DNA from 3 places in the Streptomyces sp. NPDC087215 genome. Region 1 is predicted to be linked to each of the others. Evidence: riboswitches for the same ligand, from Rfam matches in the RefSeq annotation. Region 1 holds a riboswitch; each other region holds the start of a gene.
What was found. A riboswitch is a leader RNA that binds a small molecule or an ion and turns the genes downstream of it on or off. The one in region 1 is predicted to bind thiamine pyrophosphate.
Positions count from the first base shown of each region.

Region 2: it holds a riboswitch for thiamine pyrophosphate, as region 1 does, so the genes downstream of both, thiC (phosphomethylpyrimidine synthase ThiC) here and thiO (glycine oxidase ThiO) in region 1, are expected to answer to the same signal.
Region 3: it holds a riboswitch for thiamine pyrophosphate, as region 1 does, so the genes downstream of both, ACIO92_RS27040 (thiamine ABC transporter substrate-binding protein) here and thiO (glycine oxidase ThiO) in region 1, are expected to answer to the same signal.

Region 1 covers NZ_JBIUZD010000002.1:709,908-717,645, reverse strand. Annotated here, with positions in the region: gene ACIO92_RS07825 (phytoene desaturase family protein) at 1-702, shown strand, start outside; gene ACIO92_RS07820 (hypothetical protein) at 817-1,656, opposite strand; gene metF (methylenetetrahydrofolate reductase [NAD(P)H]) at 1,711-2,628, opposite strand; gene thiE (thiamine phosphate synthase) at 2,784-3,440, opposite strand; gene ACIO92_RS07805 (Rv2175c family DNA-binding protein) at 3,537-3,902, opposite strand; gene ACIO92_RS07800 (NAD(P)/FAD-dependent oxidoreductase) at 3,947-5,164, opposite strand; TPP riboswitch at 5,257-5,370, shown strand; gene thiO (glycine oxidase ThiO) at 5,368-6,531, shown strand; gene thiS (sulfur carrier protein ThiS) at 6,528-6,728, shown strand; gene ACIO92_RS07785 (thiazole synthase) at 6,734-7,528, shown strand; gene pknB (Stk1 family PASTA domain-containing Ser/Thr kinase) at 7,616-7,738, shown strand, end outside.
Region 2 covers NZ_JBIUZD010000003.1:253,788-261,525, forward strand. Annotated here, with positions in the region: gene hisC (histidinol-phosphate transaminase) at 1-521, opposite strand, end outside; gene ACIO92_RS10660 (LacI family DNA-binding transcriptional regulator) at 936-2,042, shown strand; gene ACIO92_RS10665 (metallophosphoesterase) at 2,341-3,798, shown strand; gene ACIO92_RS10670 (hypothetical protein) at 3,960-4,601, shown strand; gene thiC (phosphomethylpyrimidine synthase ThiC) at 4,664-6,445, opposite strand; TPP riboswitch at 6,439-6,585, opposite strand; gene ACIO92_RS10680 (YibE/F family protein) at 6,657-7,738, shown strand, end outside.
Region 3 covers NZ_JBIUZD010000013.1:93,936-101,673, reverse strand. Annotated here, with positions in the region: gene pyrH (UMP kinase) at 1-286, shown strand, start outside; gene frr (ribosome recycling factor) at 382-939, shown strand; gene ACIO92_RS27050 (phosphatidate cytidylyltransferase) at 939-2,042, shown strand; gene rlmN (23S rRNA (adenine(2503)-C(2))-methyltransferase RlmN) at 2,210-3,322, shown strand; TPP riboswitch at 3,352-3,462, shown strand; gene ACIO92_RS27040 (thiamine ABC transporter substrate-binding protein) at 3,528-4,628, shown strand; gene ACIO92_RS27035 (ABC transporter permease) at 4,667-6,298, shown strand; gene ACIO92_RS27030 (ABC transporter ATP-binding protein) at 6,298-7,335, shown strand; gene ACIO92_RS27025 (dihydrofolate reductase family protein) at 7,418-7,738, shown strand, end outside.

The DNA of each region.
Region 1 (7,738 bases):
GAGTTCGTCTTCGACGCGCCCGTGACGGACGTCCTGGAGGAGGACGGCCGGGCGGTCGGCGTCCGGCTGGCCGACGGCACGACGGCGGAGGCCGACCACGTCGTCTCGGGGGCTCCGGTGCCGTCGCTCTACCGCGACCACGTCGTCGGCTGGGACGACGGCGACGAGGTTCCGCACCACCAGGCCAACGGCACGGGCCGGGTGACGGTCTGTCTGGCGCTGCGCGGGCCCCGGGAGGCGGGGGCGGCGCACCGCACGGTCGTGCACGCGGCGGACGGGCTGCCGACGGTGACGGTGCTGCGGCCGGACGACCCGGCGCTGCGGCCGGACGCGGAGCACGAGCCGGTGACGGTCACGGCGACCGTCCGGCTGCTTCCCGGGCGGGACTGGGAGGCGTTCGCCGACGAGGTGGCCGGGGCGGCCGGGCGGGCGGTGCCGGGGCTCGCGGAGCGGCTGCTGTGGCGGCACGTGCGCACCCCGGAGGACGTGCGGCGGGACACCGGTGCGGCGGAGGTGCCGGGTCCGGCGCTCGCGGGGGCCCGGGGGCTGCTGATGCCCGCGGACAACCGTTCCCCGCTGCCGGGCCTCTGGTTCGCGGGCGGCTGGTCGCACCCGGGCGGCGGGCTGGCCCACGCGGGCATGTCCGGAGCGCTGGTGGCCGGGCTGATCGTGGAGGGCGCGGACTTCCGCGGCTCGCAGTGAGACGGCCGGGGGCCTGAGGCCGGGGGCCTGGGGCCGGTGGGTCCCCGGCCCCAGGTCCCGGTCTCCGGCGTCGGCCCCCGGTCCCTGTCTCCGGTCCCGGTCTCCGGCCCGTGCTCAGTACCGGTACTGCTGCTGGTCGTCCGGGTGCGGCTCGTGGCCGTACCCCTGGGGGGTCTGCGGCTGGGGCGGCTGGTCGGTGTCGCGCTGCTGCGGGACCCAGACGCCGCCGGGCGGGGTGTCGTAGGTGTACGAGGGGGCGTACGGGTCGCCGTAGTAGCCGCCGTACTGCTGGGTGTCCGCGCCCTGACCGATGTACGGGTCGGAGTAGGCCGCGTACTGCTGCTGTCCGGTGGTGTCGTAGCCGTAGGCGGGCTGCCGCTGGTCGTGGCCGGGCTGCTGCTCGTAGCCCGGCAGGTAGGGGTCGTGGCCCGGTGTCCCGTACCCGGTGGGGTGTCCGGTGTCCTGGGCGGACGTGCCGGGGGCGGCCGCCCGGTCGTGGCCGTAGACCCCGTACTGGCCGGTCTCGTCGGGCAGCGGCAGGGGCTCGTAGACGGCGGTCGTCTCGGCGGCGGCCGGTTCGGGGGCGCCGTCGGGGCCGTCGTAGGGGGTGGCCACGGCGTCGTAGGCGACCTCGGTGACCTCCAGGGTCGGGCCGCCGCGCGAGGCACCGCCCGCCCTGCGGCGGCGGCTCGCGCCGGGGCTGCCGCCGATGGCCCAGCCGGTGGAGAAGCCCCGGCGGAAGGAGAGCGTCACATACGTCTGGCCGACCGCGAAGGCGACGGCTCCGGCGACGATGACCGGCATCGAGGGCAGCAGTACCCCGAGGACCACGCCGAGGAAGCCGCAGAAGGCGAGCACGCGCCAGCGGAGCCGCGCCTTGTACTGGAGGAGCACCTCCCCCAGCAGCCACAGTGCGACCGCTCCGAACGCGATGTAGAGGACCGTCCACCCCATGCCCCGCCGCCCCTCTCCACGGTCACCGCCGCGGTTCGGGGCGGGTACGACCGGTCACGACTGCTGGTGCAGTCCGAGATTCTCGTAGATCTCGAGCGTCGCGGTGGAGCTGTTCAGCGTGATGAAGTGCAGTCCGGGGACGCCCTCGGAGAGCAGCCGCGCGCAGAACTCCGTCGCGAACTCGATACCGATGGAGCGTACAGCGGCGGGATCGTCCTTGACGGCGAGGATCCGCTCTTTCACGTCCGGAGGGAAGAGCGCGTTGCTCAACTGGGGCAGCCGGTCGAGGGTCTTCACGTTCACCACGGGCATGACCTCGGGGATGACCGGGGTCTCGCAGCCCGCCTTGGCGACGCGGTCGCGCAGCCGCAGGTAGTTCTCCGGGTCGAAGAACATCTGGGTGATCGCGTAGTCCGCGCCCGCGCGGCACTTGGCCACGAAGTGCCGGATGTCGGTGTCCCAGTCGGTGGACCTGGGGTGCATCTCGGGGAAGGCGGCGACGCCGACGCAGAAGTCTCCCGACTCCTTGATCAGCCGCACGAGGTCGGCCGCGTAGCGGACGCCCTCGGGGTGCTCGACCCACTCGCCCAGCGGGTCGCCCGGCGGGTCGCCGCGGACGGCGAGCATGTTCCGGATGCCCGCGTCGGCGTACTGGCCGAGGATGTTGCGCAGCTCGGCGACCGAGTGGTCGACGGCGGTGAGGTGCGCGACCGGGGTCAGCGTGGTGTCGGAGGCGATCTTCTGGGTGGCCTTGACGGTGCCGCCGCGGGTGGAGCCCCCGGCGCCGTAGGTCACGGAGACGAAGCTGGGTCCGACCGCCTCGACGCGCCGCATCGCGTTCCAGAGGACCTGCTCGCCCTTCTCGGTCCGGGGCGCGTAGAACTCGAAGGAGTACGACGTGCCGCCGGAGGCGAGGATGTCCCGGACCGTGCGGGCACGGTCCGAGCGGACGGAAGCGGTACCAAGGGCCATAACGGCAGGTTAGACGGGGCACGGGGAGCCGCGTACCGGGCGTCCGGTGGATGGACATGTTTTCGGACAGACGGACGGATCGGGGCGTGTCCGGACTCGGGCCCGATGTCCGCCCGGGGGCGGGGAAGGGGGGCCAGGGGCGGGGACCCGGGTGCCTAGCCCTGCGGGGCGCGCTCCCGGACCCGTCCGGCGAGGGCGGCGGTCGCGGCGGCGGGGTCGTCCGCCTCGGTGATCGCGCGGACGACGACGATCCGGCGGGCGCCCGCGTCCAGGACCTCGTCGAGGGTGGTCCCGTCGATGCCGCCGATGGCGAACCAGGGCCGGTCCTGGGCGAGCTCCGCCGCGTACCGCACGAGGCCGAGGCCCGGCGCGTACCGCCCCGGCTTGGTGGGGGTGGGCCAGCAGGGGCCGGTGCAGAAGTAGTCGACGCCCGGTTCGGCGACGGCGGCGGCGACCTCGTCCTCGGCGTGGCAGGAGCGGCCGATCAGGACCCGGTCGCCGAGGATCGCGCGGGCGGCGGGCACGGGCAGGTCGCCCTGGCCCAGGTGGAGCACGTCGGAGCCGATGGCGTGGGCGACGTCGGCCCGGTCGTTCACCGCGAGGAGCTTGCCGTGGCGGCGGACCGCGTCGGCGAACACGGCGAGGTGCTCCAGCTCCTCGGCCGCCTCCATGCCCTTGTCGCGGAGCTGGACGACGTCGACGCCGGAGGAGAGCACCGCGTCGAGGAAGGCGGGCAGGTCGCCCTGGCGCTTCCGGGCGTCGGTGCACAGGTAGAGCCGGGCGTCGGCGAGCTGCTCACGAGGCGTGGGCACGGTTGGGTTCCCCCCGTCGGTGGCGCGGGGCGCGGCGGCCGGTCCCGGGCGGGGCCGGACGCCGCGACACGCGCGGATGGTGTCTTCGGTGCCGGGTCAGAGGGCGAGCGCCTGGGCGCGGCGCTTCACCTCCGTGCCGCGATTCTCGCCGAGCGCCTGCGCGGGCGTGCCCGGCAGGCTCTCGTCCGGGGTGAAGAGCCACTCCAGCATCTCCTCGTCGCTGAAACCGTCGTCGCGCAGCAGCGTGAGGGTGCCCACGAGGCCCTTGACGATCTGGTCCTCCTGGAGGAAGGCGGCGGGAATCTGCAGGGCGTTGTTCTGTCCCCGGCGGACGGCGATGAGCTGGCCTTCCTTGATCAGCTGTCGCACGCGGGTCACGTCGATGTCGAGCATCTCCGCGATGTCGGGCACGTAGAGCCAGGCGGGGACGAGCGCATCGATCTTTACGTCAATCTGGGTCACGGGGACAAGCCTGCCATCCCGGACCGACAGCCGGTAGTCGGGCCCTACCGGGCGGCGGTCTTCAGGGGGACGGAGGGGTCCGCCGCGCGGACCGGGTCGACCGGGGTGCCGGCCTCGATGAGCCTGCGGCCCTGGGCCAGGTCGCGGGGGCGGCCGACGGCCAGCAGGGCGACGGGGACCCCGGCGCGCAGCCAGAGCACGGACCAGGCGTCGTCGGCGGCGGGGTCGCCGCGCCGGACGAGGGCGTCGGCGTGGGCGTGGTGGCCCGCGTACTGGACGAAGCGGCCGAACTGCTCGGACCAGAAGTACGGGACGGGGTCGTACGGCGCCCGGTCGGTCCCGGTGATCGCCGAAGCGACGGCGCGCGGGCCCTGGAGGGCGTTGTCCCAGTGGTGGACGAGGAGCCGTTCGCCGTAGCGGGCGGAGGGGAAGGAGGCGCAGTCGCCGACGGCGTACACATCGGGCAGGGAGGTGCGCAGCCGGTCGTCGGCGGTGACGGCGCCGCTCGGATCGAGGGCGATGCCGGAGCCGGTGAGCCAGTCGGTGGCGGGGCGGGCTCCGATGCCGACGACGACGGCTTCGGCGGGGAGCTCGCGGCCGTCGGCGAGGACGACCCGGCCGGGTGCGACGGTGGCCACGCGCGCGTGGGTGAGGAGTTCGGCGCCGCTCGCCCCGTACCACTCGGCCATGGGGGCGGCGATCTCGGCGGGCAGGACCCCGGCGAGGGGGAGGTCCGCGGCTTCGACGACGGTGACGGGACATCCGGCCGCGCGGGCGGCGGTGGCGAACTCGGCGCCGATCCAGCCCGCGCCGACGACCACGACGGCGCTGCGGCGGGCCAGGACGGGTCCGAGGCGGACGGCGTCGTCGAGGGTGCGGAGCAGATGGACCCCGGGGACGCCCTCGGTGCCGGGCAGGGTGAGGGGGCGGGCACCGGTGGCGAGGACGAGGACGTCGTAGCCGACGGGCCCCTCCTCGGTGTCGATCTCGTGGGCGTCGGCGCGCAGTCCGGTGACGTCCAGGCCGAGGCGGAGGGTGACGCCGAGGTCGTCGAAGGCGATGTCGAAGGCGGAGTCCTCGGCCTTGCCGAGGAGGACGGCCTTGGAGAGCGGGGGCCGGTCGTAGGGCTGGTGGGGTTCGCCGCCGATGAGGGTGACGGGGCCGGTGAAGCCCTGTTCGCGCAGGGCGACGGCGGTCTGGACGCCCGCCATCCCGGCGCCGACGATCACGACGTGCTGCTGGTCCCGCTTCTGCTCGCTCACCCGGCCCACCCTACGCACCTGACGGATCGTCAGGAAGTCGGGGTGGGGCGGGTCCTGCGGCCGCCCGGCGGCGCGGGCTAGTCTGACGGGCGTAAAGCACTCGCGGGAGCCCGGACGCACCGGGCTGAGAGGGAGGCTGGGACGGCCTCCGACCGTACGAACCTGATCCGGGTCATGCCGGCGAAGGGAGGGGCTGGACGCCCATGCGTTCTTCCGATGTCCTCGTGGTCGGGGGCGGCATCATCGGCCTGGTCACGGCCTGGCGGGCCGCGCGGCGCGGACTGCGCGCCGCCGTCGTCGACCCGGACCCCGGCGGCGGAGCGGCCCGGGTCGCCGCCGGGATGCTCGCCGCCGTCACCGAACTCCACTACGGCGAGGAGACCCTCCTCGGGCTCAACCTCGCCTCCGCGGCCCGCTACCCCGCCTTCGTCGCCGAACTGGAGGAGGCCACCGGCCACGACGTCGGCCACCGCGCCTGCGGCACCCTCGCCGTCGCCCTCGACGCCGACGACCGGTCCCATCTGCGCGAACTGCACGCCCTCCAGACCCGCTGCGGGCTCGCCTCCGAATGGCTCAGCGGGCGCGAGTGCCGCCGTCTCGAACCGATGCTCGCGCCCGGGGTGCGCGGCGGACTGCGGGTGGACGGCGACCACCAGGTCGACCCGCGCAGGCTCGCCGCCGCCCTCCTCGTCGCCTGCGAACGCGCCGGAGTGGCCTTCCACCGCACCCTCGCCCACGGTCTGACGGTCACCGCCGACCGGGCGCGCGGCGCCGTGCTCGCCGACGGCGGACACCTCGCCGCAGGCCAGGTCGTGCTCGCGGCGGGCAGTCTGAGCGGACGCCTCGCGGGCGTGCCCGAGGAGGTCCTCCCGCCGGTGCGCCCGGTCAAGGGCCAGGTCCTGCGCTTGCGGATACCGGCCGCGTACGCCCCGTTCCTGTCCCGGACGGTCCGTGCCGTCGTCCGCGGCAGCCATGTCTACCTGGTGCCCCGCACCAACGGCGAGCTGGTCGTCGGCGCCACCAGCGAGGAACTCGGCTGGGACACCACGGTGACCGCGGGCGGGGTGTACGAGCTGCTGCGCGACGCCCACGAACTGGTCCCCGGCATCACCGAGCTGCCGCTCACCGAGACCCTGGCGGGGCTCCGCCCCGGCTCCCCCGACAACGCGCCCCTGCTCGGCCCCACCGCGCTGCCCGGCCTGCACCTGGCCACCGGCCACCACCGCAACGGGGTGCTGCTGACCCCCGTGACCGGCGACGTGATGGCCGAGGTCCTCACCACCGGCGTCCTCCCCGAGGAGGCGCGCCCCTTCTCCCCCCGCCGCTTCTCCCCCGCCCCTCCCGTACGCCAGGAGCAGCCCGCATGATCGTGTCCGTGAACGGGGAGGCGCGCGAGCTGCCCGGCCCGCTCTCCCTCGACGCCCTCGTCGCCACCCTGACCACGGCCCGCTCCGGGGTCGCCGCCGCCCTCAACGAGACGGTCGTGCCGCGCGGCCAGTGGGCCACGACCCCGCTCGGCGAGGGCGACCGGGTGGAGGTCCTCACCGCGGTCCAGGGGGGCTGAGCGCGATGTCCGACGACGTGTTCGTCCTCGGGGGCGCGGAGTTCTCCTCCCGGCTGGTCATGGGCACCGGCGGGGCCCCCAGCCTCGACGTCCTGGAACGCTCGCTGACCGCCTCGGGCACCGAGCTGACCACCGTCGCCATGCGACGGCTCGACCCGACCGTGCGGGGCTCGGTCCTCTCCGTCCTGGAGCGGCTCGGCATCCGGGTGCTGCCCAACACGGCGGGCTGTTTCACCGCGGGCGAGGCGGTCCTGACCGCCCGGCTCGCCCGGGAGGCGCTGGGCACCGACTGGGTCAAGCTGGAGGTCGTCGCCGACGAGCGGACCCTGCTGCCGGACGGCGAGGAGCTCCTCGACGCGGCCGAGACCCTCGTCGACGACGGGTTCACCGTGCTCCCCTACACCAACGACGACCCGGTCCTCGCCCGGAAGCTGGAGGACGTGGGCTGTGCGGCGATCATGCCGCTGGGCTCCCCCATCGGCTCCGGACTCGGCATCCGCAACCCGCACAACTTCGAGCTGATCGTGGAGCGGGCCGGGGTGCCGGTGATCCTCGACGCGGGCGCGGGCACCGCCTCGGACGCGACGCTCGCGATGGAGCTGGGGTGCGCGGCGGTGATGCTGGCCTCGGCGGTGACCCGGGCGCGGGAGCCGGTCCTGATGGCCTCGGCGATGCGGCACGCGGTCGAGGCGGGCCGGCTGGCCCGCCGGGCGGGCCGCATCCCGCGCCGCCACTTCGCGGAGGCGTCCTCCCCGGTGACCGGCCGGGCGGACCTGGACCCGGAGCGCCCGGCCTTCTGAGCGCCCCGGCGGGACGCTCGTCACAGCTGTGCCCCGGTGCCCGTCGGCCGGGCGGGTGCCGGGCCCGCGGCTCGTAGACTCGACGCCGTGGACACGACCCTTCAGGACCCCCTCGTCGGGCGGCTGCTCGACGGCCGCTACCGCGTCGACGCGCGCATCGCCGTCGGCGGGATGGCCACGGTCTACCGGGCCGTCGACACCCGCCTCGAC
Region 2 (7,738 bases), on a different contig from region 1:
GCGGTGCCCGTGGGGTTGTTGGGGTTGCAGACGAAGATCAGCCGGGTCCGGTCGGTGATCGCCCCGGCCATCGCGTCGAGGTCGTGCACCTCGCCCTCGGTCAGCGGCACCCGCACCGAGGTCGCCCCGCTGATCTGCGTGATGATCGGGTACGCCTCGAAGGAGCGCCAGGCGTAGATCACCTCGTCGCCGGGGCCCGAGGTCGCCTGGAGCAGCGACTGGGCGACGCCGACCGAGCCGGTGCCGGTGGCCAGGTGCGAGACGGGGACGCCGAAGCGGTCGGCCAGCTCCTCGGTGAGGCCCGCGCAGGCCATGTCCGGGTACCGGTTGAAGTTCGCGGCGGCGGCCAGCGTGCTCTCCAGGACACCGGGCAACGGCGGGTACGGGTTCTCGTTGGAGGACAGCTTGAAGGCCACGGGGCCGCCCGCGGCCGCGGGCCTGCCCGGCTTGTAGGTGGGGACGCCGTCCAGCTCGGCGCGCAGCTTCGGGCTGCCGGTGCTCGTCCCGCTGGTCTCGCTCACAGTGTGGCCTCCTCGACCGTACGTACCGCCAATGCTCCTCACCTTAAGAGGATTCGCGCCCGCTGCGAATGGCCTGTGGACAACCCGCTGCGCATGGGCTGTGGACAACGGGAGGGCGCCGCGGACGCGTCACCCCTTCACGGCCGACAGACCAGGGGGCGCACGCACGGGTAGCGCGCGCCGGTGGCGAGCGCCGTGGCGCGCATCCCCCGTAGAGGTGAGTTGAGACCTCTTCGAGACCTCGCACCCTCGCCAGGTCGACGCGGTCCGATACCGATGGAACCCACGACAATCGCTCTAACTGCCTTTGATTTATTGATCTTTGAGGCTTTTCGATCATGCAGAAACGTGCCTGTCAATGCCTGTATGTGCGACCGGCCCAACCACCCTCCGTCGCCCTACTATCGGCTCGCCATGACAGCAGCAGGGAAGCACCAGGTGAGCCGGGCACAGACCCGGGGAAGCCGGCAGGGCCGAGCAGGCATCCGGGACGTGGCCGCCGCCGCCGGGGTCTCCATCACGACTGTCTCCGACGCGCTCAACGGCAAGGGCCGACTCCCCGACGCCACCCGGCGACACGTGCGCGAGGTCGCAGACCGGCTGGGGTACCGCCCCTCCGCGGCGGCCCGCACGCTCCGCACCGGCAAGTCGGGACTCATCGGCCTGACCGTGACCACGTACGGGGATGAACCTTTCACCTTCACCGAATTCGCGTATTTCGCGGAGATGGCCAGAGCCGCCACATCGGCCGCACTCGCCCGGGGCTACGCCCTGGTCATCCTCCCCGCCACCTCCCGCCATGACGTCTGGTCGAACGTCGCCCTCGACGGCACCGTCGTCATCGACCCCTCCGACCACGACCCGGTCGTCACCGAACTGGTCCGCCAGGGCCTGCCCGTCGTCTCCGACGGACGCCCCGCCGGCACCCTTCCGGTCACCGCCTGGGTCGACAACGACCACGAAGCCGCCGTCCTCGACCTGCTCGACCACCTCGCCGACGCCGGCGCCCGCCGCATCGGCCTCCTCACCGGAACCACCACCGACACGTACACCCGCCTGTCCACCACCGCGTACCTGAACTGGTGCGAGCGGGTGGGCCAGGACCCCGTCTACGAGGCCTATCCGGCGCACGACCCGTGCGCGGGCGCCGTCGCGGCCGACCGGCTGCTCGCCCGCCCGGACCGGCCGGACGCCGTCTACGGCCTCTTCGACCCCAACGGAACCGACCTCCTCGCAGCCGCGCGCCGCTACGGGCTCCGCGTCCCGGACGACCTGCTGCTGGTCTGCTGCAGCGAGTCGACCGTCTACGCCACCACCGAACCGCCCATCACGACGCTCTCGCTCAAGCCGCGCCGGATCGGCACGGCCGTCGTCCAGCTCCTCATCGACGCCATCGAGGGAATCGAGACCGACGGCCCGGTCGAGCAGGTGATACCGACCGAACTCATCGTCCGCACCTCCTCGCAGCGCCGCTCGCCCCGTACGACGGTCAGCCCGCCGCGCTCGCCCTCGAAGGACTGAGAAGTCCCGACGGAACGCCCCGCACCGGAACCTCCGACGGGGCGTCACCCCACCGCCGTCCCGCCCCTGCCCGTGGGCCGGGACGGCCAAACCGGCCGACGCACCGGTCTCCACCCTGGACTACACCTTCCCAAATCGGGCGAATCAACCGGTGAACCCGGAGCGGACCCGGATTCACCACCCCTGGTGCGTCACACAGCACGACCCTCATTCCTATGATGGGCGCACGACATCGCGGACCACCCCCACCAGGCCGGTCCGCGATGTGCAGGGCATCGCGACGGTGGTGGAGGGGTCCATGACTCAGGGGGCCGGGCAGGAGCCCGTGGCGCGCACGGCGACATTGCGTGACTTCCGAGTACCGCCGTACGCGCGCGTGCCCGTACAGGGCCACGCCTCCGAGCCGACCTCCGGGGAACCGCTGCCGGTCCCACCACCGGTCGAGGCCCCGTCCGCCGAGCAGCCGCACCACACGGCGCCCGAGCGTCCCCCGGCACCCCCGCGCCCGGCCGACCACGACCCCCGTACGGCCCCGCCGATGCCCACCACCGCGCCCGGACAGCCGTGGCACCCGGGACATCCGCCCGCCCCGGCCACCCCGGGGCAGCAGGACCCGGCCGCCCCCGCCGCCGGACACCAGCACCCCGCGTACCCGTCCGAGCCGCCCCGGCACCCCGCGGGACCCCCGCCCGGCGCCCCCCAGCCCTCCGAGCCGACCCTGCTCCTCGGCCACCGCGCCCGGCCCGCGTACCCCTCCGCGATCGTCTCCGTCGCCACCGGCCACCCCGGCAACGCCTTCCCGGACGGCGAACTCCCCGAGGGATACACCCCGACCGAGCGCGACCTGCCCGTCATCGGCCCCGGCGACACCCTCCGGCTCCCCGTCACCCCCGAGCCCGTCCCCGCGACCGGACCCGCCTCCGGGAACGACGAGGGGCCCGGCCCGCTCTTCGTCGTCGGTGACGTCCACGGCTACCTGGACGAACTGACCTCCGCCCTCCACGCCCAGGGCCTCATCGACGAGAACGGCGACTGGTCCGCCGGGAACGCCCGCCTCTGGTTCCTCGGCGACTTCACCGACCGGGGCCCCGACGGCATCGGCGTCATCGACCTCGTCATGCGCCTGTCCGCCGAGGCCGCGGCCGCGGGCGGCTACTGCAAGGCCCTCATGGGCAACCACGAACTGCTGCTCATCGGCGCCAAGCGGTTCGGCGACACCCCGGTCAACTCCGGCGCGGGCACCGCCACCTTCCAGGCCGCCTGGCTGCTCAACGGCGGGCAGAAGCACGACATGGACCGCCTCCAGGACGTCCACCTCCAGTGGATGTCCCGGCTCGACGCCGTGGTGCGCGAGGACGACCACCTCCTGCTGCACTCCGACACCACCGCGTACCTGGAGTACGGCGAGACCATCGAGGACGTCAACGACACGGTCCACGAACTCCTCAACCGGAACGACGCCGACGAGGTCTGGGACCTCTTCCGCAAGTTCACCAAGCGCTTCGCCTTCCGCGACGAGGGCGGCCCGCAGGCCGTGCGGGAGCTGCTCTCCACCTACGGCGGCCGACGGATCGTGCACGGCCACAGCCCCATCCCGTACCTCCTCGGCCAGGTCGGCGCGGAGGACGGCGAGGACGACACGGGACCGGTCGTCGACGGACCGCACGTCTACGCCGACAACCTCGCCATCGCCATGGACGGCGGAGTGACCATGGCCGGAAAACTCCTGGTCGTCCAACTGCCCCTGACCGGCTGAGGCGTCACCCTTCGCATCCGTGGACGTCGAATTCCGGAAACACCCTGTCAGCCCGTGGCGCCCCCGTCCTACCATCGGGGTCCATTGGTAGCAGGCTCTCCTCCGTTTCCGCTCGACCGACCGTTCGCCACGGCTGATCCGCGGCCACGGAGCATCGGGGGATGCACATGAACGTGGCTCCGCACCTGCTGACCGAGGACCGTGCCGAGTACGAGCGGGTCCTCGACGACGCACTCAACACCGCCCACGCACGTCCGGATCTCGACGGAGCGGGTGACCACCTCACCCTCGTACAGCTGCGTGCCCTCACGCTGAACGCGACCACTCTGGTCACCAGCGCGGCGGCGAGCGAGTACGAGCACTACGTGAAGGTCCGCGAACAGCACCGCGCGGCCCTCGGCAGCCGCCCCTCGACCGCCGACCGGCCGGAACCGGGCGGCGCGGGTGTCGTCGCCGTCCTCACCGTCATGGTGCCCGTCCTCGCGGGCGCGGCGTCCGTCATCCTCCTGCTGACGGGCGCGGTCCTGCACGCCCTCACCCCGACCGTGGCGTTCGGCGCGACGCTGCTCACCGCCGGTCTGGTCTTCGGGACGGTGGCCGCGGCGGGACTGCTCTGCGCCGCCGTGGGACTCCTCGTGACGGCCCTGCGCAACAGTCCCGCGGAGGTGGGCGGGGAGCAGGACGACGAGCTGTCCCGCGCCCGGGAGGCCTGGCGCCTGGCCCTCCTGGAACGCGGGATCCTGCCCTTCCTCCACGACGTCCTGGCCGCCGCCGCACCCGTGCCCGACGCCCCGGACGGCTGAGACCGCCGCCGGTACCGATGTCCGGTACCGATGTCCGGCACCGTACCGGCGGCGGCGGTGGATCAGTCCGCGAGCGGGAGGTACACGCGGTTGCCGCTCGCGGCGAACTCCTGGGACTTCTCGGCCATCCCCGCCTCGATCTCCTCCCGTGTGCCGCCGTGCTCCCGCCGGATGTCCTGCGAGATCTTCATCGAGCAGAACCTCGGCCCGCACATGGAACAGAAGTGCGCCGTCTTCGCGGGCTCCGCGGGCAGCGTCTCGTCATGGAACTCACGCGCGGTGTCGGGGTCGAGCGCCAGGTTGAACTGGTCCTCCCAGCGGAACTCGAACCGCGCGTCGGACAGCGCGTCGTCCCACTCCTGCGCGCCCGGGTGCCCCTTGGCCAGGTCCGCCGCGTGCGCCGCGATCTTGTACGTGATGACACCGGTCTTCACGTCGTCCCGGTTCGGCAGGCCCAGGTGCTCCTTGGGCGTGACGTAGCAGAGCATCGCCGTGCCCCACCAGGCGATCATCGCCGCGCCGATGCCGGAGGTGATGTGGTCGTACGCGGGCGCCACGTCCGTCGTCAACGGGCCGAGCGTGTAGAACGGCGCCTCCTCGCAGATCTCCTGCTGGAGGTCGATGTTCTCCTTGATCTTGTGCATCGGGACGTGCCCGGGGCCCTCGATCATCGTCTGCACCTGGTGCCGCTTGGCGATCGTGTTCAGCTCGCCGAGCGTGCGCAGCTCCGCGAACTGCGCCTCGTCGTTGGCGTCCGCGATCGAGCCGGGGCGCAGTCCGTCGCCGAGCGAGTACGTGACGTCGTAGGCCGCGAGGATCTCGCAGAGCTCCTCGAAGTGCGTGTAGAGGAAGTTCTCCTTGTGGTGCGCGAGGCACCAGGCGGCCATGATCGAGCCGCCGCGCGAGACGATCCCGGTCTTGCGGCGCGCGGTGAGCGGCACGTACGGCAGGAGTACGCCGGCGTGCACGGTCATGTAGTCCACGCCCTGCTCGGCCTGTTCGACGACCGTGTCCTTGTAGATCTCCCAGGTCAGCTCCTCGGCCCTGCCGTCGACCTTCTCCAGCGCCTGGTAGAGCGGCACGGTGCCGATCGGTACGGGGGAGTTGCGCAGGACCCACTCGCGGGTGGTGTGGATGTTGCGGCCGGTGGACAGGTCCATGACCGTGTCGGCGCCCCACTTGGTCGCCCAGGTCATCTTCTCCACCTCCTCCTCGATGGAGGAAGTGACGGCGGAGTTGCCGATGTTGGCGTTGACCTTCACCAGGAACCGCTTGCCGATGATCATCGGCTCGATCTCCGGGTGGTTGACGTTCGCGGGCAGCACCGCGCGACCCGCCGCGATCTCCTCCCGCACGACCTCGGGGGAGACGTTCTCCCGGATCGCCACGTACTCCATCTCCGGGGTGATCTCGCCCCGGCGGGCGTACGCGAGCTGGGTCACCGCCCCGCCCTCGCGGCCCCGGCGGGGCAGCCGGGGCCGGCCGGGAAAGACGGCGTCGAGGTTCTTGAGCCCGCCGCGCGGCGAGGTGTGCCTGATGCCGTCGTCCTCGGGGCGGACCGGGCGGCCCGCGTACTCCTCGGTGTCGCCGCGCGCGACGATCCAGTTCTCGCGCAGGGCCGGAAGGCCCCGTCGCACATCGGTGTCGACGGTCGGGTCGGTGTACGGGCCGGAGGTGTCGTACAGCGTGACGTCCCGGCCGTTGGTGAGGTGCACCTGACGGACCGGCACCCGGAGGTCGGGGCGCGAGCCCTGGACGTACCCCTTGTGCCAACCGGGCGTGCGCTCCTGCCCGTCGGCCCGGTTCTGGTCGGAGGCAGGCGTGCGTGCATCCTGAATGGTCATGAGACCGATCTCCCTACGCCGGCATTACCCGGTAACAGGTTCAGCGGTCGGCGCAGCCCTTTCCCGTACGTACATCAGTACGCGCGTACGGTGATCAGCGCCCTCTCAGCCCGGTGCTCCGAGCTCCCGCGTGTGCAAAGGTGCCACCACGCTAGCGCCATCCCTGGCGTGCTGAACAGTGGGCCCCTGCCGTTCTTGCGATGATCGGTCGGTGACTTCCCCCCATCAGACCCCCGAACCGCACGGCCACGGGCACGGCCATGGGCACAGCCACAGCCACAGCCACGGTCCCGCCGCCCCGGTCTCCCGTCATCTGCGCAAGGTCATCGCCGCGATCCTGATCCCGTTCGCCACCGCCGTGGTGGTCGGTCTGGTGGTGCTGTGGCCAGGGGGCACCCCGGCGCACGAGCGCACGGGAGTCGGCTTCGACCGGCAGACCGAGCAGGGCAAGGTCGTCTCCGTGCAGTACGTCGACTGCGCGTCGGTGAACGCCGGGCAGGTCCCGCCGACCGGGGACACCTCCACCCCGGAGGGGCGCGAGGCCGTCGACTCCCGGCGGGGGCAGTGCGCGAAGGCGACGGTCGAGGTCACCAGCGGGCCGGAGAAGGGGCGTCGGTTCACCGAGATCGTGCAGCCCGACGCACCCCGCCAACTCCACCAGGGGCAAGGCGTGGTGGTGGCGTACGCTCCCGACGCGCCCCACGATCTCCAGTACTCGGTGACGGACGTCAACCGGAAACTGCCGATCGCCCTGCTCGCGGGGATCTTCGCGCTCGCGGTGGTGCTCGTCGGCCGGCTGCGGGGCCTGATGGCGCTCGTGGCGCTCGTCATCAGCTTCCTCGTGCTGACGTTCTTCATCCTGCCCGCGATCCTGGAGGGATCGAATCCGCTGGTCGTGGCGGTGGTCGGATCGAGCGTGATCATGCTGGCCGCGCTCTATCTGTGCCATGGCCTCTCGGCCCGCACCTCGGTCGCGGTGCTCGGGACGCTGATCTCGCTGCTGCTGATCGGGCTGCTCGGGTCCCTCTTCATCGACTGGGCCTCGCTGAGCGGCAACACCGACGACAACACCGGACTGATCCACGGCCTCTACCCGAACATCGACATGTCCGGTCTGCTGCTCGCCGGAATCATCATCGGATCGCTCGGTGTGCTCGACGACGTCACGGTCACCCAGACCTCGGCCGTCTGGGAACTGCACCAGGCCGACCCGGACATGGGGCCGCGCGCGCTGTACCGGGCCGGGATCCGGATCGGCCGTGACCACATCGCTTCGGTGGTGAACACCCTGGT
Region 3 (7,738 bases), on a different contig from region 1:
CCTGGAGATCGACGCCGAGGCCCTGCTGATGGGCAAGAACGGCGTGGACGGCGTCTACGACTCCGACCCCAAGACCAACCCCGACGCGGTCAAGTTCGACGCGCTCGAGTACGGCGAGGTGATCTCCCGCAACCTCAAGATCGCCGATGCCACCGCCATCACGCTGTGCCGGGACAACAACCTCCCGATCCTCGTCTTCGAACTCCTCACCACGGGCAATATCGCTCGCGCGGTGAAGGGTGAGAAGATCGGCACACTCGTGAGCGACCAGGGCACCCGGGCCTGACCCGAACCGGGGAAACCCCCCCGCAAGGGGATGGACAGAGCCCTGCCGGTCGTACACCGTGCAGGACCCAACGCGACGACACGCAGGAGCAAGTGGTGATCGAAGAGACCCTCCTCGAGGCCGAGGAGAAGATGGAGAAGGCCGTCGTGGTCGCCAAGGAGGACTTCGCCGCGATCCGCACCGGCCGTGCGCACCCGGCGATGTTCAACAAGATCGTGGCGGACTACTACGGCGCCATCACCCCCATCAACCAGCTGGCTTCCTTCTCCGTCCCGGAGCCCCGGATGGCCGTGGTGACCCCGTTCGACAAGAGCGCGCTGCGCAACATCGAGCAGGCCATCCGCGACTCGGACCTCGGGGTCAACCCGAGCAACGACGGCAACATCATCCGGGTGGTGTTCCCCGAGCTGACGGAGGAGCGCCGCCGGGAGTACATCAAGGTCGCCAAGGGCAAGGCCGAGGACTCGAAGATCTCGATCCGCGCGGTCCGCCGCAAGGCCAAGGAGACCATCGACAAGCTCGTCAAGGACGGCGAGGTCGGCGAGGACGAGGGCCGCCGCGCCGAGAAGGAGCTCGACGACACCACCGCGAAGTACGGCGCGCAGGTGGACGAGCTGCTCAAGCACAAGGAAGCCGAGCTGCTCGAGGTCTGATGAACGACTCTTCCTGGGGGGCCCCGGCCGGTTCCGGCCGTGGGGGACCCGACCAGGGGCCCGTCCCGGCGGGTCCCGCACACGATCGGCACGGGGCACCGCAGACTCGCCCCATGCCCATCGTGCCCGACGTTCCCGCCGGCGGATTCCAGGACGATCACGGCCGGGGGGCCGCTCACCCGAGCGGTCCCCTGTTCCGTGACGAGACGCCGCACGAGCACCCGCAGGAGCCCATGCCCAGCCCCACTCCGCCTCCGCCGTCCGGGCCGCCCGCGGAGCCCCGGCAGAAGAAGAACGCGGGGCGCGATCTGGGCGCGGCCATAGGGGTCGGGGTCGGACTCGGCGTCGTCATCATCGCGTCGCTGTTCTGGAAGCCGGCGTTCGTCGGCGTGCTCGTGGTCGCCGTGGTCGTGGGCCTGTGGGAGCTGACCTCCCGCCTCCAGGAGCGCAAGGCGATCAAGGCTCCGCTGGTGCCGCTCGCGGTGGGCGGCGCGGCGATGGTCGTCGCCGGTTACCTCCGGGGTGCCGAGGGCGCCTGGGTGGTGATGGCCCTGACGGCGCTCGCGGTGCTCGTATGGCGGATGACGGAGCCCCCCGAGGGGTATCTGAGGGACGTCACGGCGGGTGTGTTCGCCGCGTTCTACGTGCCGTTCCTGGCGACCTTCGTGGCGCTGCTGCTGTCCGCCGACGACGGTCCGCAGCGGGTGCTCACGTTCCTGCTCCTGACCGTGGTCAGCGACACGGGGGCGTACGCGATCGGCTGGCGGTTCGGCAAGCACAAGCTGGCCCCGAGGATCAGCCCCGGAAAGACCCGTGAGGGTCTGGTCGGCGCGGTGGTGTTCGCGATGGCGGCGGGCGCGCTGTGTATGCGGTTCCTGATCGACGACGGCGTCTGGTGGCAGGGTCTGGTCCTCGGCCTCGCGGTGGCGGCGAGCGCGACGCTCGGCGACCTCGGCGAGTCGATGATCAAGCGGGACCTGGGCATCAAGGACATGGGCACGCTGCTGCCCGGTCACGGCGGCATCATGGACCGGCTGGACTCGCTGCTGCCCACGGCGCCGGTGGTCTGGCTGCTGCTCGCGCTCTTCGTCGGAACGGGTTGACGGACAGCGGGTACTCTGGAAGGGCTCGTGGCGCACCGCGTCGCGGGCCCTTCGTACGCCCCGCTGCCGCGGGGGTGATCCTGAGGTCCCGGCTCCGGCAGTGCGCCGCCGTGGTTCCCCGCCCGTCGGGTGGTGCCAGACCTCGTCGTCCTGAGGAGACGCCCGTCGTGGCCCGTCCGACCCCCGGAGAACTCACTTTCGTCGCCCCGCGCGGTGCCAAGCAGCCGCCGCGGCACCTCGCGGACCTGTCGCCCGCCGAGCGGAAGGAGGCCGTCGCCGCCATCGGCGAGAAGCCCTTCCGCGCCAAGCAGCTGTCGGCGCACTACTTCGCGCGGTACGCGCACGACCCCGCCGAGTGGACCGACATCCCCGCCGCCTCGCGGGAGAAGCTGGCCGGGGAGCTGCTGCCCGACCTGATGTCGGTGGTGCGGCACCTGTCCTGCGACGACGACACCACCCGTAAGACGCTGTGGCGGCTGCACGACGGCACGCTGGTCGAGTCGGTGCTCATGCGCTACCCGGACCGGGTGACGATGTGCATCTCCTCGCAGGCCGGGTGCGGGATGAACTGCCCGTTCTGCGCGACCGGACAGGCGGGCCTCGACCGGAACCTGTCGACCGCCGAGATCGTGCACCAGATCGTCGACGGGATGCGCGCGCTGCGCGACGGCGAGGTCCCCGGTGGGCCCGCCCGCCTCTCGAACATCGTGTTCATGGGGATGGGCGAGCCGCTCGCCAACTACAAGCGGGTCGTCGGAGCCATCCGGCGGCTGACCGACCCCGAGCCGGACGGGCTCGGCCTCTCCCAGCGCGGGATCACCGTCTCCACCGTCGGGCTCGTCCCCGCGATGCTGCGCTTCGCCGACGAGGGCTTCAAGTGCCGTCTCGCGGTCTCCCTGCACGCGCCCGACGACGAGCTGCGCGACACCCTGGTGCCGGTGAACACCCGCTGGAACGTGCGGGAGGTGCTGGACGCGGCCTGGGAGTACGCGGAGAAGTCCGGGCGCCGGATCTCGATCGAGTACGCCCTCATCCGGGACATCAACGACCAGGCCTGGCGCGGTGACCTCCTCGGGCGGCTGCTCAAGGGCAAGCGGGTGCACGTCAACCTCATCCCGCTGAACCCGACGCCCGGCTCGAAGTGGACCGCGTCCCGTCCCGAGGACGAGAAGGCGTTCGTCGAGGCCATCGCCCGGCACGGGGTGCCCGTGACCGTGCGGGACACCCGGGGCCAGGAGATCGAGGGCGCCTGTGGACAGCTGGCGGCCTCCGAACGCTGACCTTGTACTCTGAGGTCGAACACATCTTCATATTCCGACAGGGGAGCGCCACAGCGCTGAGAGTGCGGTGACCGTCAGGCCGCAGACCCTCTGAACCTCGCCCAGGTCATTCTGGGTAGGAAGTTCGGTCGTAACTCGAGCTGTTGCGCCCTGCCCACCTCCGGGTGGGCGGGGCCGCGTCTCTTCCTGGTCACACCCAGGAGGAATGTCAGTGAGCACCAAGAAGGCGGCCGCCGTCGCGCTCGTCGCGGCGCTGGGCGTCACGACGCTGGCCGCGTGCGGGGCGGACGACGCCCGCGACGCGGCGGGGAAGTCCGGCGCGCCCGCGCCGAAGACCGTGACCCTCGTGAGCCACGACTCCTTCAACGCCTCCAAGGAGGTGCTGGCGGAGTTCACGAAGCAGACCGGTTTCACCGTGAAGGTCCTCAAGAGCGGGGACGCGGGCGAGGCGGTGAACAAAGAGATCCTGACCAAGGGCTCTCCGCAGGGTGACGTCTTCTTCGGCGTCGACAACACGCTGCTGTCCCGCGCTCTCGACAACGGGATCTTCGTCCCGTACGAGGCGAAGGGGCTGGACCGGGTCCCGGCCGCGTACCGGCTGGACAAGGAGCACCGGGTGACCCCGGTCGACTCCGGGGACATCTGCGTCAACTACGACAAGAAGTACTTCGCGGACAAGAAGCTGGCGCCGCCCGTCACCTTCGACGACCTGGTGAAGCCCGCCTACAAGGACCTCCTCGTGGTGGAGAACCCCGAGCGGTCGTCCCCGGGGCTCGGTTTCCTGCTCGGCACCGCCGCGAAGTACGGCGACGACGGCTGGCCGGGCTACTGGTCGAAGCTCCGGGCCAACGGAGTGAAGACCGTCGACAGCTGGGAGCTGGCCTACAACCAGGAGTTCTCCGGTTCGGCCGGCGGCAAGCAGGCCAAGGGCGACCGGCCGCTGGTCGTGTCGTACGCCTCCAGCCCCCCGGTCGAGGTGCTCTACGGCGAGCCGCGGCCGAAGGTGGCGCCGACCGGCGTGTCCACCGGCACCTGCTTCCGGCAGACCGAGTTCGCGGGGCTGCTGAACGGGGCGAAGAACCCCGAGGGCGGCAAGGCGCTGATCGACTTCCTGATCTCGAAGAAGTTCCAGGAGGACATGCCGCTCCAGATGTTCGTCAACCCGGTGGTGACGGACGCGGTGCTTCCCGAGCTGTTCACGAAGCACGGCGTGGTCGTGGGCGAGCCGGAGACGATGGCGCCGGAGAAGATCGCCGCGAAGCGTGACGGGTGGATCCAGCAGTGGTCGTCGCTGGTCGTGAAGTAGCGCGCGACGTCCGGGGGAACGTGACGCGGCTGGGCCTGATGGCCCTGCCCGTCGCGTTCTTCGCGGTCTTCTTCGCCTGGCCCGTCGTGTCGATCGTGGACCGGGGGCTGCGGCCCGACGGCGGCTGGCGGCTGGGCCGGATCGGGGAGACCCTGGCCCGCCCGGAGATCCTCGACGTCCTCGGTTTCACCCTCTGGCAGGCGCTGGCGTCGACGGCGCTGACCCTGCTGGTCGCGCTGCCGGGGGCGTACGTCTTCGCCCGCTTCGACTTTCCGGGCAAGAGCGTCCTGCGGGCCGTGGTCACGGTCCCCTTCGTGCTGCCCACGGTCCTCGTGGGCACCGCGTTCCTCGCGCTCGTCGGCCGGAACGGGCTGACGGACGAGGTGTGGGGGCTGCGGCTCGACACCAGTGTGTGGGCGATCCTCCTCGCCCATGTGTTCTTCAACTACGCGGTGGTCGTGCGGACCGTGGGCGGGCTCTGGTCCCAGCTGGACCCGCGCCAGGAGGAGGCGGCCCGGGTCCTCGGCGCCTCGCGGTGGACGGCGTGGCGGACGGTGACGCTGCCCGCCCTCGTGCCGTCGGTGGCCGCCGCCGCGCTCATGGTCTTCCTGTTCACGTTCACCTCCTTCGGCATCGTGCAGATCCTCGGCGGGGGCGCGTACTCCACCCTGGAGGCGGAGATCTACCGGCAGACCGCCCGGCTGCTCGACCTGCCGACGGCCGCCGTCCTGACACTCGTGCAGTTCGTGGCGGTGGGCCTGATCCTGGCCGTGCACGCCCGGACCGTACGACGCCGGGAGACGGCGCTGCGGCTCGTACCGCCGGAGCGGACCGCGCGACGGCCGCGCGGCGCCGGACAGTGGGCGCTGCTCGGCGGGGTCCTGCTCTCGGTCGCGCTGCTGATCCTGCTGCCGCTGGGGGTGCTGGTGGAGCGGTCGTTCGCCGGACCCCAGGGGTACGGCCTCGGCTACTACCGGGCGCTCGGCACGCTGGACGAGTCCGGCACCTTCCTGGTCCCGCCGCTGGAGGCGATCGGGAACTCGCTGCGGTACGCGGTGGCGGCGACCGGCATCGCGGTCCTCGTCGGCGGGCTCGCGGCGGCGGCGCTGACCTGGCGGAGCGGTCGGGCCGGACGGGCCGCGCGGCTCGTCCGGGGCTTCGACGCCCTGCTGATGCTGCCGCTCGGGGTGTCCGCGGTGACCGTCGGCTTCGGTTTCCTGATCACGCTCGACGAGCCGCCGTTCGATCTGCGGGCCAGCTGGATCCTCGTACCGCTCGCACAGGCGCTGGTCGGTGTCCCCTTCGTCGTACGGACGATGCTGCCGGTGCTGCGGGCGGTGGACGAGCGGCTGCGGGAGGCGGCGGCGGTGCTCGGCGCGTCGCCGTGGCGGGCCTGGCGCGAGGTGGACCTGCCGCTGGTGTGGCGGGCGCTCCTGGTCGCCGCCGGGTTCGCGTTCGCCGTCTCGCTGGGCGAGTTCGGCGCGACCGTGTTCATCGCCCGCCCCGAGGCCCCGACGCTGCCGGTGGCGGTGGCGCGGCTGCTCGGACGTCCGGGCGAACTCAACTACGGCCAGGCCATGGCCCTTTCGACGATCCTCATGGTGGTGTGCGCGGTGTCCCTGCTGCTGCTCGAACGGCTCCGGAACGACCGGACCTCCGGGGAGTTCTGATGCTGAGACTGGAAGGGGCGACCGTACGGTTCGGGGAGCGGGCCGTGCTCGACGCGGTGGACCTGGCGGTCGCCGAGCACGAGACGGTCTGTGTGCTCGGGCCCAGCGGCAGCGGCAAGTCGACGCTGCTGCGGGCGGTGGCCGGGCTCCAGGCGCTGGACGGCGGCCGGGTGCTGCTGGCCGGGGCCGACCAGGACGGGGTGCCGGTGCACCGGCGGGGCGTGGGCCTGATGTTCCAGGACCACCAGCTGTTCCCGCAGCGGGACGTCGCCGGGAACGTCGGCTTCGGCCTGCGGATGCACGGCGTCCCCGGGACCGAGCGGGCGGAACGGGTCACGGAACTGCTCGACCTCGTCGGGCTGCCGGGCGCCGGACGGCGCTCCGTGGCCGCGCTCTCGGGCGGGGAGCAGCAGCGGGTGGCGCTCGCGCGGGCCCTCGCACCGCGCCCCCGGCTGCTGATGCTGGACGAACCGCTGGGGCAGTTGGACCGGGGGCTGCGGGAGCGGCTCGTGGTGGAGCTGCGGGAGCTGTTCGGGCGGTTGGGGACGACGGTCCTGGCGGTGACCCACGATCAGGGCGAGGCGTTCGCGCTGGCCGACCGGGTGGTGGTGATGCGGGACGGGCGGATCGCCCAGACGGGTGCGCCCGTGGAGGTGTGGGCGCGTCCGGCGTCGGAGTTCGTGGCCCGGTTCCTCGGTTTCGACAACGTGGTGGCGGCGCGGGTGAGCGGGCGGGTCGCGGACACCGTGTGGGGGAAGGTGCCGGTGCCCGAGGGTTCGCCGCAGGGGGAGCGGCGGCTCCTCGTCCGGCCGGGCGGGGTGCGGCTCGTGGCCGGGCCCGGGAGCGGGGACGCGGGCGCGGGCTGGCGGGTGGCTTCGCGGACGTTCCGGGGCAGCCGGGTGGCCGTACGGCTGTGTCCGGGGGAGGGGCCTTCGCTGGAGGCGGAGCTGCCGTTGCGGGAGGCGCCCGAGGAGGGCGCCGACGTGGGGGTGGAGTTCCGGGTGGAGGACGTGGTGGTGCTGGGCCCGGACGGGTGAGCCGGGTGAGATGAGTTCCGGGCGCCGGGGCAGTCTGTCTCCTGACCGTCGGCGTCGTGCCGACCGCGCGGGAGGAAGAACCGTGGCGCAGTTGCTCAGAGTGCAGAACTTCAACGTCTCCTCGGACGGGTTCGGGGCGGGGGAGGGCCAGAGCCTGGAGCGGCCCTTCGGGCACGCGGACCCGGGGGCGATGTTCCGTTGGGCGGGGGCCACGGCGAGCTGGCCGATGCGGACCGATCCGGGCGGCAGCCGGGGCCTCGACGACTATCTGACCAGGGACTACTCCCGGAACATCGGCGCCGAGATCATGGGCCGGAACAAGTTCGGGCCGCAGCGCGGGCCGTGGCGGGACGAGCAGTGGCGCGGCTGGTGGGGCGACGAGCCGCCGTTCCGTACTCCGGTG